One region of the Pseudoalteromonas sp. NZS11_1 genome, then DNA from elsewhere that is predicted to be linked to it. Evidence: predicted binding sites of a transcription regulator. Region 1 holds the regulator's gene; each other region holds the start of a gene.
What was found. The regulator ArgR, encoded in region 1, controls arginine synthesis, uptake and breakdown. The targets are predictions, from matches to a motif close to ANTGAATANNTATTCANT.

Region 1 (3,217 bases):
AGCGAGCAGCAAACGCAGCTTATTCGTGATGCAATAGAGCACAGTAATGGTATGGAGCATTTAGAAGAAATTCTATCGGCACTAAAGCAAACTAATGCGCTTGAATTTACAATGCAAAAAGCAGAGCTTGAGGCTGACAAAGCTATTGCGTGTTTAGACTTTTTAGCTGAGTCTGACTATAAGCAAGCACTCATAAGCCTTGCTCGTATTGCGGTTGACCGCGACCACTAGTTTTAACTAGTTACACAGTGTGAAATTAATTCTGAGCAATAAAAAAGCCTGCAAATGCAGGCTTTTTTGTTATTCTACTTTGGCTATTACGCCATGAAATCAACACCTTCTTTGATGTCTTTTTTCAGTGTTTCAAGCATGTCATTTTTTGCTTTTGTTTCAAATGCGCTTAGTTCGCCGTAAGAAAGAATTTCTTCTACGCCGTTTTTACCTAAACGTACTGGATGTGCAAAGTACTCTGCATCGCCATTTTCAACAGCAACGTAAGCGTAATCTACAACTTCTTCACCTTGTAGGCCTTTAACTAAAGACATACAAAAACGAGCTGCAGCAGCACCCATAGATAGCGTAGCTGAACCACCGCCTGCTTTAGCATTTACAACTTCAGTACCCGCATTTTGGATACGTGGAGTAAGTGCAGCAACTTCTTCATCTGTGAAAGAAACACCTTCAACTTGAGAAAGTAGAGGAAGAATAGTTGTGCCTGAGTGACCACCAATTACTGGTACTTTTACAGTTGCTACGTCTACGCCTTTAAGTTCAGCAACAAATGCTTCTGAACGAATAACGTCAAGCGTAGTAATACCGAATACGCGTTTAGCGTCGTAAGTACCTGCTTTTTTGAATACTTCAGCAACGATTGGAACTGTGCCATTTACTGGGTTAGTAATAATACCTACTAACGCTTTAGGACAGCTAGCAACAATGCCTTCAGCTAAAGTTTTGATGATACCAGCATTTACATTAAATAAATCAGCACGATCCATACCTGGTTTACGTGGCATACCCGCTGGGATAAGAACGATGTCAGAGCCTTCAAGCGCTTTGTTTAATTCGTCTGCGCCAAAGCCTGCTACTTTAACATCTGTTGGGATGTGAGAAAGGTCAACCGCAACACCTGGTACTACTGGTGCAACATCATAAAGTGATAATTCAGAGCCAGCTGGTAAGCCTGTTTTTAATAATAAAGACAACGCTTGGCCGATACCGCCTGCAGCACCTAATACAGCAACTTTCATTGGAATTCTCCGTAATTTGAGGTAGGAAACATTTGTGGCTCTTAAGATAATGAAATTAGCGACTAAAAACAAATTTATCCTGTCTATTTCAAGTATATTTTCGACCATAGTCGTAAACTTTTGTGATTTAACGCATCAAACTGGCAAGTTAACTAAACAACTGCTGCATAATTATTCATTTTTGTGTAGAATTTGCGGCATAAATAACAAAAACGAATAAAGACTATGCAACCACAAGATAAACAAGAAGCACTGGTAAAAGCATTTAAATCACTATTAAAAGAAGAAAATTTTGGCTCTCAAGGCGAAATAGTTGATGCATTAAAAGATCAAGGCTTTGACAATATAAGCCAAAGTAAAGTATCGCGCATGTTAAGTAAATTTGGTGCTGTACGCACACGTAACGCCAAACAAGAAATGGTTTACTGCTTACCTGCTGAAATGGGTGTACCTACGGCTAAAAGCCCATTACGCCAATTAGTAATCGACATTATGCACAACGAAATGATGATCATTATTCGTACCAGTCCAGGCGCCGCTCAGCTTATCGCTCGTTTATTAGATTCATTAGGTAAAGCAGATGGCGTACTAGGAACAATTGCAGGCGACGATACTATTTTTATCGCTCCTGCTAAAATATCTGAAATAGATGTAACACTTGAACGTGTTCGCATTTTATTTGATACGGTTTAATAGCAAACTAAATTTGTTTTAAAAACCCGACTGAAGGCGCAAAGAAAGCAGAACCCATATCGGCTTGAGTAAAATCAAGCCAGTGGTCGTAACAATCCCCTTCCCCTAAACGACTATTAAGTACTTTTTCAAATGCGGTGCCCGTACAAGAGCATGTAATTGATAACATTCCCTGCTCATACACATCGCCATAAGGCATGCTCTGATTTAATAATAGCGGTTGTCCGTCTTCGTCTTTTAGCTCGCTACGTGAAGCATGGCTGGTTTCGATCGCAGGGGTAATTAGCGTGTTATCAAGGCGCGTACGTCCCATTATTTGTTCTTGCTCGCTCAATGATAAGTGCTGCCACATAGTTAAGTCATGCTTATAGCGCTGTACATGAATATAACTCCCCTGATCTTCAAAATTGCCAGGGTTACTAATTAAAGCCGTAGCGCGCTTTTTTCTTCCATGAGCTGTATCGCCACCATAAATAAAACCATTAAAATCACGACCATCTAAAAAGCGAAAATTACGAATTTGCTCCACCAGCTCAACATCGGGGGCAAATAGTTTTAAAATTTGCAGCGCAAACAAATGATTAACGTCTTCACGGTCAGAGCGAATTTGCACAAATAAATCGCACGGTTGTACGCTCATTTGATGATCGCTATGGTTTATATTAGGAAAGCTCTGTAATTCGCTTGGGATGTATTCAGGGAGGATATGCGGCCAATATTGCGCACCAATAGCAACCATACAAGAGAGCATTGATTCTGAGAACTGATCGCTAAATTCTTCTTCAATAGCGCTTACTTGTTTTAACTTTGCGCGAAGTGATTCATCTTGACCATCAAACACATTAAAAAATAAGTGCAAACCGTGTAAGTTTGCTTCAGCACAAATCCCTGATTGCGCTTGCGCCATTGTTATTCCTTAGTTTTACAGATAAAAACACAGCGAATAACAAATTAATTAAGATTCGAAAAAATTCACCGTGTGAGGTTTTATTTTTATTATAACCTGTTCATTATTTTCAAATGACTGGCCATATTGTGCAGCAACTTCAATTTCTTGTTTATCAATAACAAGTGAATAAACATACGCCGAACCAATAAAGCGACGACTTATGATTGTAGCTCGCTTGCTGAGTTTGTCACTTTGGTTATCTGCCACTAATTCTATTTGATGAGGGCGCACATATATAAGCCCTACGCTTACGTCATGCTTACTCTCAATATAAGATTCGACTAAACCAAATGGTGTTTTGTATTCAGTTGCTGTTAATACTTCT
Region 2 (3,217 bases), on a different contig from region 1:
CAGGTGTTTTTATCGCGTAGCGCTGCATTGTAAGATATGGCCCAACTATGCGCCAACATAGTGTATTTTATACCAGTGCCTTCTAGCGCTTTATGAACTTTATCGACAGAACGGCCAACGAGTTTATTATCTTCATTGAGATACTGAAAGTCCGGAAATACTTCCGTTACTATTGTGATTTCAGTTGCATCAACTTTAATACAGCTAATGAACAATAAAAAGATCAATAATTTCATTCAGCAAGGCCTCAACTAACTCATTATAAGTATTTAATAAATATAGCTGAGGCTTTATGAACTGCTAGTTTTTAGTCATGTAATGCACACTTATACGCTGATAGTACTAGTATTTATAGCTCATACAGCTTACTTGTTCATCGCACTAATTAAAAAGGCTGAAATTTTAGCGCCTTCTCTAAGTGTCGTTTCAGAGCTTGATTGGCCCACTAAAGAGCTGTCGGTAAATGGCGCTATTTCCATCATATCCGCACCCGTAATCGGAAACTCATCCGCAATGGCTGATAAAATATCAAGCGCATGCTGTGGTGTTAAACCATTATGTTCTGGCGTACCTGTGGCAGATGCAAACTCTGCATCAAGCGCATCAATATCAAAGCTTACGTATACTTCATCAACGTTATCAGCTTTTAACTGTGCAATAGCGTCGGCAGCAACCGCTGCTGCGCCGCGCTCAATGATTTCATGTGCCCAATGTTGCTTAACGCCAAAGGTACTTTCCCAGTGTGCTTTAGGCTTACCACTTGAGCGTATACCAAATTGTATTAAATGATGTGGCGCCGGTAAAAACTCTAAAATATGCGTACACCACGAGCCAAAACATAAATCTATGCCTAGGCGCTCAACAAGTAAATCGGTATGCGCGTCAAAGTGAATAATAGCGGTACGCTTACCTTGCTCACGTTTTGCTTTTAAGTAGGCTTTGGTAAGTGGGTAACTAATTGAGTGATCGCCACCAATACCAAATATCCCTTTATCTTTAAATGTTGCGTAAAAACTGTCGCATACATCCTCAGTGATTGATAAGGGGCTTACGTAGTAGTCGTTATCTTCATTACCGTATAGGGCTTTTTGGCAATTAGAAATGGTTGCATCATTTAGGTATTTATCATGAAGTAAATGTGGGATTACACGTACATCGCCTAAATCAAACGAGTGACACTGCGGTTGCTGATCAATTAAAGCTGAGCGCACAAACAGTGGCCCCCAGTTTGCACCGCGTAAAATACCACCGCCACAGTCTGAGCTAATACCTAACATAACGGCTTTATGTGGAGAATTTGGTAATTCATTTAAAGACTCGCGCCACAAATTATCAACGTTTTCAGTTTGTCCATAAAGTTTATTACGCAGTGCGGCTTTGCGCTCTTTTGCAGTATTTACTGTGTATACGCCATCACCAGGTGCGCACAAACAGTGCTCAACTTTGTTTTTAAATGCTTCAAATTGTGTGCTCATAATAAACTCCTTCGATTTTTATTCTGTACGTAGCTAATTACTTTTGATTAGTTATGCAAAATCACCAAAAGTGCCTAAACTTCAAATAAATTCCACTTTGCTAAATAAGTCTGTGCCTAATATAAATAAACACGTTAGCTTTTACGTGCTTAATACAAATTTAAGCCATTGAATTAATTTAATATTAATGAATATTTACCATAAACTATTTAATTGTAGTTACGCGCTTGGTTGATACTTATTATGTCTGCTCGAACATGTCAACAGCACAACAAGGCTACTTGTATAAGCACTTGATTGAATATTCATAGTTGATGAATAAATCAAATTAGTCCTTAAAATTATTAAGACTTAATTGGAGGAGTTAAGATAAAACGGACAATCGTCCTGTACTTGATAAACGTTTCTAGGAATGATGCTAAATTGACACAATTTATTATAAAAAGGCTTAGCTATGGAAAAGGTATTTCACTTAGGACTATGTATTGACGATCTTAAAGGTGCAAAACTTGCGATTGTACCGGGCGATCCAGATCGTGCTGCACGCATTTCACAATTCCTAGACAACCCAACCTGCCTTGCTCAAACTCGTGAGTTTCATGTTTACTTAGGTCAACTAAACGGCCATTCGGTGGTTGTTTGTTCTACGGGTATTGGTGGTCCATCTACGTCGATTGCAGTAGAAGAATTAGCACAACTTGGCGTGCGTAAATTTTTACGTATTGGTACAACAGGTGCGATTCAGCCACATATCAACGAAGGCGAAATTTTAATTAGCCAAGCGTCTGTACGTTTAGACGGTGCAAGCCAGCATTTTGCTCCTCTTAGCTACCCTGCTGTGTCTGACTTTTATGCAACACAAGCTATGGTACAAGCATGTAAAAACTTAAATATCGATTTTCATATTGGTATTACTGCATCAAGCGATACATTTTATCCAGGACAAGAGCGTTACGATACGCATTCTGGTTACGTTCCTAAATCACTACAAGGTAGCTGCGAAGAGTGGCAAAAACTGGGCGTGATGAACTACGAAATGGAATCAGCAACATTATTTACTATGTGTGCAGCCCTTGGTTTACAAGCAGCATGTGTTGCCGGCGTACTTGTTAATCGTACTCGCCAAGAAATACCAAATGTTGACCATGGTGAAATTGAGCGTAAATCTGTAGCGGTAGTATTAGAAGCGGCAAAAGTATTACTTGATTAATATAAGTTCTATTAATTAATGGGCTATTATAACGATAAGAAAATGGCTCAGTAACAAGGCAAAAATTATGAAGTATAGTTGTCTTATATGAATAATTTTTAACGCAGTTAGTGAGTTATTTAATTCGATAGAATGGCACATTTTAATAAAGCACAGCTCTGCCTGTGCTTTATTGTTTTTAAGAGGTTATTTTAGCTGAGCGCTAATTACTTCTATTGCCGGTAGATTTTTAAAACTTGCAAGTACAGCACGTGCTACACCCGCTTGGTTTTCATGGCCTGCGGTTTCTAAAAGTGTAATTGATTTTACTGTACTTTCGTTAAAGCTAAGCCCTGCGATAAATAATTGGCTAAGTGCACTTTGCAGTGGCGACAAGCTTGGGCTGTACGCTGCGTTTTCTGCGTAACTTCCGTAAAAATCACCATTTTCAAATGTACTAATTTTTACTGCACTAAAGTTTTTACTATAGGGTACGTATGCGTTTAATGCTGTACTTGCTAGTTTTTCATCTAGTTGATCATTTGCAAATACT
Region 3 (3,217 bases), on a different contig from region 1:
CAGTGCTTGCCCTTAATTGGTTGGCTTAAGTCGCTTATGCGTTTACTACGCTTGCTACTGCTTTTTCAAAGCGTGCCATACCTTCGCGAATGTCCGCTTCAGGAATTACTAAAGATGGAGTGAAACGTATTACGTCTGCACCAGCAACTAATGACATAAGGCCTTGCTCAGTCCCTGCCACTAAAAACTCTTTTGCACGACCTTTATATTGCTCGTTCACTACTGCACCAATTAATAAACCTTGGCCACGGATTTCGCTAAATACGTTGTATTTTTCGTTAACCGCAGTAAGTAGTTCATTAAATAATGCTGCTTTAGCTTTTACGCCAGCAAGTACTTCTGGGGTATTTACTGTATCAAATGCAGCTTCTGCAACAGCACACGCAAGCGGGTTGCCGCCATAAGTAGAACCATGAGTACCTACTTTAAGATGCTGTGCAATTTCAGTTGTTGTGATCATAGCGCCAATAGGGAAACCGCCGCCAAGTGCTTTAGCTGAAGTTAAAATATCAGGTACTATGTTTAAGCCTTGGTATGCGTATAAATCGCCAGTACGGCCAACACCTGTTTGAACTTCATCAAAAATAAGCAGTGCGTTATGCTTAGTACATAAATCGCGAACGCCTTGAGCAAACTCGTCAGTTGGCGAAACAATACCGCCTTCACCTTGAAGAGGTTCCATCATTACGGCACATGTTTTGTCGCTGATAAGCGCTTCAAAAGCAGCTAGGTCGTTGTAATCACAATGTACAATGTCGCCAGGCTTAGGACCAAAACCATCTGAATATGCAGCTTGGCCACCAACAGTTACGGTAAAGAATGTACGACCGTGGAAACCTTTGTTGAACGCGATGATTTGTGATTTTTCTGCGCCAAACTTATCAAGTGCAAAACGACGCGCTAACTTAAGCGCTGCTTCGTTTGCTTCTGCGCCTGAGTTGGCAAAATAAACTTTTTCAGCAAATGTAGCATCAACCATTTTTTTAGCTAGGCGAAGTGCCGGCTCATTGGTCATTACATTTGATAGATGCCAGATTTTTTCGCCTTGCTCTTTTAATGCGCCTACTAATGCAGGGTGGCAATGGCCAAGACAGTTAACTGCAATACCACCAGCAAAGTCGATAAACTCTCGACCTTGTTGATCCCATACGCGAGAACCTTCGCCTCGAACAGGAATTACGCTTGAAGGTGCGTAGTTAGGAACCATTACGTGATCAAATAATTCGCGATTGACTGTCATTTTATTTCCTCTTAATTGTGAGCAACACAAAACATCAAAATAGGTGTTTGGTTAATATTTGTAACCAACTTTATAGGCAAGATCAGTAACCTGATAATTGCGCAAAATTGCTTTGTGGTTCAATTTTCAGACGCACATTATTTCAGAATTACTTATATCTGTCTCGTTAAAAACTTTCATGTATCCCTTGAAAATAAAGGGCTAAAGATATTATTTCATAGATAGTGAATAACTATTTGCATAGCTATTTATGCTTATTTTTAAACAACTAACCGCATGAGCACCAAGGCGCGCATGCTTTAATCGGCAAATATGCAATATAACAATAGAGTGAGAATGAATGGTTAGTCGCAAAAAAATTAACAAAAAATTCAGATTTTTAGTCAATTTGAATAGCTAAATTGGTAAAATTACTCGATTGGAGGGTTTTTAGTTCCGTTTTAGTGAACTTAAAGTACGAAAACCAGCTTAGAGTTTCATCAGGCTCAATAAGTTGATGCTCTTTTAAATTAAGATATTGAGAGTAGCAACGTGCCTTTAGCATTACTTCTGTTAATGGCAGTAATGTATCGCCTTTATCTACCCCATTTACTAGCTGCTGCATGACACCTTTAAACGGTAAATATTTAAAAGCCATTTTGTCTATTACTTTGGCGCTTACTTCTATCGACTTATTGCTAAGTAGAGTGGTTAAAAATAGCGGGTCGGGCTGTAGCTCTAATAATGCGGTGTGCAAATCTTTTTGGTTTTCATTTCGGGCTAACTGCACTTTGCGTTGCCATACTTTCTCAAACGTTTTTAAGTACAAGCGCACTAATGCAATTCGTCCTACATCTAAAAGCATTCCAAGGGTAAATGCATGTACGTCATTCACATTATTAATTTGTGCAATTTTTTGCGCTGCAATCGCGTTTGCCATCGCGCTGTCGCGTAGCCGGCGTTTTAATAATGAAAATGGTTCGGTGCTATGTGGCATCCAATGACGCGCAGCAAATGTAGGAATAACAAGCTGTAAGTTATCAAGGCCAATATAACGAAGGGCAAGCGATGGTTTATCTACTTTTACAGACGTGTTTTTACTACGTTGATTACGGTAGTAAGGTAAATTAACAAGCGTTACTAATTCTCTACCCAACCAGCTTATATCATTAACCAGTGGCTCTAAACGCCCTACCGATGCCGACTTTACAGCTAATATATCGAGTATATTGGCAATGCCATCTTCAATACCTATAGTACTGTGAATTACGCCATCTATATCTTCAAGCTGCTTATATATAGCTGTTTCAATTGTTTTGTGCAGTTGCTCACTCGCTTGAGCGCGATACTTATGATGTGCAGTACTGCTTTGCTGGCGTTTATTCTGTGCGGCCACTTCAACCTGAAGCAAAGTACGTTGCTTCATCGGTTCGCCGTAATCTATATCTAATGTATGAATGAAACCAATTTGCTGATGCGCAAAGCTGTGCCCAAGCAATAAGTCATGAGCCCGTTGGCTTAATATTTTGGCAGTACGCTGTTGCGCTTCAAGTTCAGTCATGACATCCATTAATAAAGTATTAAATGCTCTGTGTATTATAACATTAGAAGCGAGTTAAAAAGTTATCAAGCAGTTCTAAGCCTTGAACAGTTAGAATAGCTTCGGGGTGAAACTGCACACCTTCGATTGCTAATTCTTTATGAAGTAATCCCATAATTTCGTCAAACTCGCCTTGCTCAGTCTGAGTCCATGCTGTTACTTCAAGCTCTTTAGGTAGAGTTTGCGCTTTAACCACTAAAGAATGATAACGACATACTGTTAACGGGTTAGCTAAACCTTTAAACACACCTTTATTAGTGTGAACTATGGGTGATGTTTTACCGTGCATAACTTTTTTAGCACGAATTACATCTCCCCCCAAAGCTTGCGCGATAGTTTGATGCCCCAAGCAAATCCCTAGAATAGGATATTGTCCTTTTAGTTGCTCAACAACATTT
Region 4 (3,217 bases), on a different contig from region 1:
TAAGTTAGAGCCGCGCAATGTTAGCTTTGCCTTAAATAACCAAGGTAAGTTAAAAGACTTACTATCAAGCGAGCTTGAAAAGCAAGGCATGACGCTAGAGCAAATGGAAATGACGCTAGAGCAGCAGTTACAACAAGCTCCTGTAACTGAAGATATTGCAGAAGCTTTAACCAGCTTTGCGAAAGGTTTAAATTCATTCAGTGTGTCAGCAAAGCTACCTGAAGGCAAAACTATGATGGAAATTAACCAACAAGTTATGATGCTAGTAGGGCAACCTGAAGAGCTAGTTAAGTTTATTAACTTAGAAGTTAAAGGTGATTAAGCCTTAGTTTTGTATTAATAAAGGCGCCAATTGGCGCCTTTATTATTTTGTGTTGTTATAAGCAGTTAGTAACTCTGATTGCTAAAGCAGTTTGCTTTTATGATATTGGTGATTATTTGTTGTGATGGTTTTATTTTTTCCATCGCTAAAAACTCATCAGGCTGATGCGCTTGGTTAATTGAGCCTGGGCCCATTACGATTGTTTCACAACCGAGTTGCTGGATAAACGGCGCTTCAGTGCAATAATTTACCGCGACCGCTTTTTGCCCTGCTATTTTTTCAGCCATTTTAACTAAAGCACTGTCGGTGCTACCACTAAATGCCGGGATTGGTTCATGTAAATCAATAACGCTCACCGCATTTGGGTATTGCTGATTTATCTCTTTTGTTGCATCAAGCACTAATGCTTGTAGTTCTTGTACACTTAAACCTGGTAATGGGCGCATATCTATATGCATTTCACAGCAACCACAAATTCTATTCGCATTATCGCCACCATGAATATTACCTAAGTTTAATGTTGGATAAGGAATTTCAAAGTGATTTATTGAATACTTATGCTTTAATTGCTCTTTTAAGATCATCAATTTTGTAATCACTTTATGCATTACTTCAATGGCGTTAAGGCCACGTTCGGGATCTGAGCTATGCCCAGAGCGACCAACCACTCTTATTGCTGTACTCATATGGCCCTTGTGCATAAATACTGGCGTCATATCAGTAGGTTCGCCAATTATACAGCGTGCAGGTTTTAAATTAGGGTGCTTACATATTTGCTGTGCACCTGCCATAGTTGTTTCTTCATCGGCAGTGGCGAGTATTAAAATAGGTTGAGTTTGCTGCTTTTCATCAAGTTCACTAATCGCTTGTAATACAAAAGCAAAAAATCCTTTCATATCAATGCTTCCTAGCCCGTACAATTTATTGTCTAGTTCGGTAAGTTTAAACGGATTGTGGTTCCAGCGGCTGTCATCAAAAGGCACTGTGTCGGTATGACCAGCTAGCATTAATCCGCCATCACCTTCTCCGCGTTTTGCTAATAAATTATAGCGCCCTTTACCTCCTTCTAATTCTATAATTTCACACGTAAAACCGAGTGTTTCGCACCACCTCGCAAGGAGTTCAATTACGTTTTTATTGCTCATACACAAGCTGTCTTCAATTGCACTAATAGAAGGGGCTGCAATCAATTGTTGGTACATAGAAATAAACGAAGGCAAAGGCATAAAAAAATCCAAAATTATTATTCAATTTAATTGCATAACAATATAAAAGTATTTATGATGAATATCAATTCACTTTTTAAGCATAAATATATTAAAGTAAAGCTATGGAAATAATGCGACGATAATCTACAAATTCATTAAATTAAGTCTTAATTTAGCGTCTTAGCTAGTTTAAGCGAACAACATATATATTTAGCAGTAAATTTTAAAATAACGAGTAATCAATGAATGTAGTTATTATTGGCGCAAGCGGTTATAGCGGCGCAGAGTTAGCAAGCTTAGTTGCTAATCATCCAAACCTTACCTTAACAGGCTGTTATGTATCTGAGGGTAGCTTAGATAAAAATAAATTACTAAGTGATTTATACCCAGAGCACCTTGGCTTACTAGATTGTCCTTTACTTCCTCTTAGTGCATCAGCTTTTGATGACATTCAAAGTGATGCTGATTATGTATGCTTATGTACCGATCACAAAGTAAGTGTTGATTTAGCGCCTCAATTTTTAGCTATGGGTAAAAAAGTATTTGATTTATCTGGTGGCTATCGCCTAGCAAATAATGATGATTACGTTACTTACTATGGTTTTGAGCATCAACACCCAGAGCTTTTAAATGAAGCGGCTTACGGTTTAGCAGAGTGGAACCATGATGCTATCGCTAACGCAAAGCTAATTGCTGTTGCAGGCTGTTACCCAACAGCGGCGCTCAATGCACTTAAACCGCTTAAACAAGCAGGCTTATTGAGCGATCAAAGTATTATTATTAATGCCGTTTCGGGTGTTACGGGTGCCGGGCGTAAAGCGAGTGTAGGAACACATTTTTGTGAGGTATCGCTTGCACCTTATGGTTTGTTTAACCATCGCCACGGTCCTGAAATTGAACAACACCTTGGCCACAAAGTATTATTTACACCGCATCTAGGTAGCTTTGCGCGCGGTATATTAGAAACTATTTATGTACAACTTAAGCCAGGCGTTACCAAGGAAAACGTTGCATCTGCTTATCAAGTGCTTGCTAACGAACCATTAATTCGTTTGTTAGGCGATAAAATACCTTCAATTAAAGGTGTTGCTAAGCAACCATTTGTTGATATTGGCTGGCAGCAACAAGGCACGCAGTTAATTGTAATGTCTGCCATTGATAACTTATTAAAAGGCGCTGCTGGACAAGCTTTGCAGTGTATCAATATTTCTATGAATTTAGATCACACTACGGGCTTAAAAGGGGCGTTTTAAATGAGTAAAAAAACGTGGGTTATTAAACTCGGTGGTGCAGTACTTAATACAGAAAATGCAGCAAAAGCGTTATTTGACGTGCTAAGCGAGCAAAAAAATGATGAGTTTGTCATTGTTCATGGCGGTGGCGCTTTAGTTGATACATGGCTAAAGCAAGCGGGTTTTGCTAGTGCTAAACACCAAGGTTTACGTATTAGTCCAGCAGAGCAAATGCCTTATATAGTGGGTGCGCTTGCAGGTTGCGCTAATAAACAATTAATGACTCAAGCTATAAGCGCAGGGCATAAGCCTGTCGGCTTAAGTCTTTTTGAGGCGGGTGTGACTGCAACCCAAAAATTAAAAGCGCTTTGCTTAGTGGGTAAATGCACAAGTAACGACGATTCTATCATCAATGATTTACTTAGAATTTCTCGTTTACCTATTGTTAGCTCTAT

Region 2: I6F44_RS09885 (arginase family protein) is a predicted target of ArgR. The motif match lies at 1,518-1,535, and genes of this name have one in related genera.
Region 3: I6F44_RS10380 (aspartate aminotransferase family protein) is a predicted target of ArgR. The motif match lies at 1,476-1,493, and genes of this name have one in related genera.
Region 4: argC (N-acetyl-gamma-glutamyl-phosphate reductase) is a predicted target of ArgR. The motif match lies at 1,605-1,622, and genes of this name have one in related genera.

What each region holds. Positions count from the first base shown of each region.
Region 1 covers NZ_JADYXK010000002.1:61,154-64,370, forward strand. Annotated here, with positions in the region: gene ispB (octaprenyl diphosphate synthase) at 1-231, shown strand, start outside; gene mdh (malate dehydrogenase) at 318-1,250, opposite strand; gene argR (transcriptional regulator ArgR) at 1,476-1,943, shown strand; gene I6F44_RS02945 (Dyp-type peroxidase) at 1,951-2,850, opposite strand; gene I6F44_RS02950 (ABC transporter ATP-binding protein) at 2,899-3,217, opposite strand, start outside.
Region 2 covers NZ_JADYXK010000011.1:40,177-43,393, reverse strand. Annotated here, with positions in the region: gene I6F44_RS09890 (transporter substrate-binding domain-containing protein) at 1-236, opposite strand, end outside; gene I6F44_RS09885 (arginase family protein) at 366-1,475, opposite strand; gene udp (uridine phosphorylase) at 1,930-2,685, shown strand; gene cdd (cytidine deaminase) at 2,872-3,217, opposite strand, start outside.
Region 3 covers NZ_JADYXK010000012.1:38,034-41,250, forward strand. Annotated here, with positions in the region: gene I6F44_RS10380 (aspartate aminotransferase family protein) at 35-1,240, opposite strand; gene I6F44_RS10385 (HDOD domain-containing protein) at 1,620-2,780, opposite strand; gene I6F44_RS10390 (anthranilate synthase component II) at 2,824-3,217, opposite strand, start outside.
Region 4 covers NZ_JADYXK010000001.1:493,355-496,571, forward strand. Annotated here, with positions in the region: gene I6F44_RS02190 (hypothetical protein) at 1-322, shown strand, start outside; gene argE (acetylornithine deacetylase) at 388-1,548, opposite strand; gene argC (N-acetyl-gamma-glutamyl-phosphate reductase) at 1,773-2,783, shown strand; gene argB (acetylglutamate kinase) at 2,784-3,217, shown strand, end outside.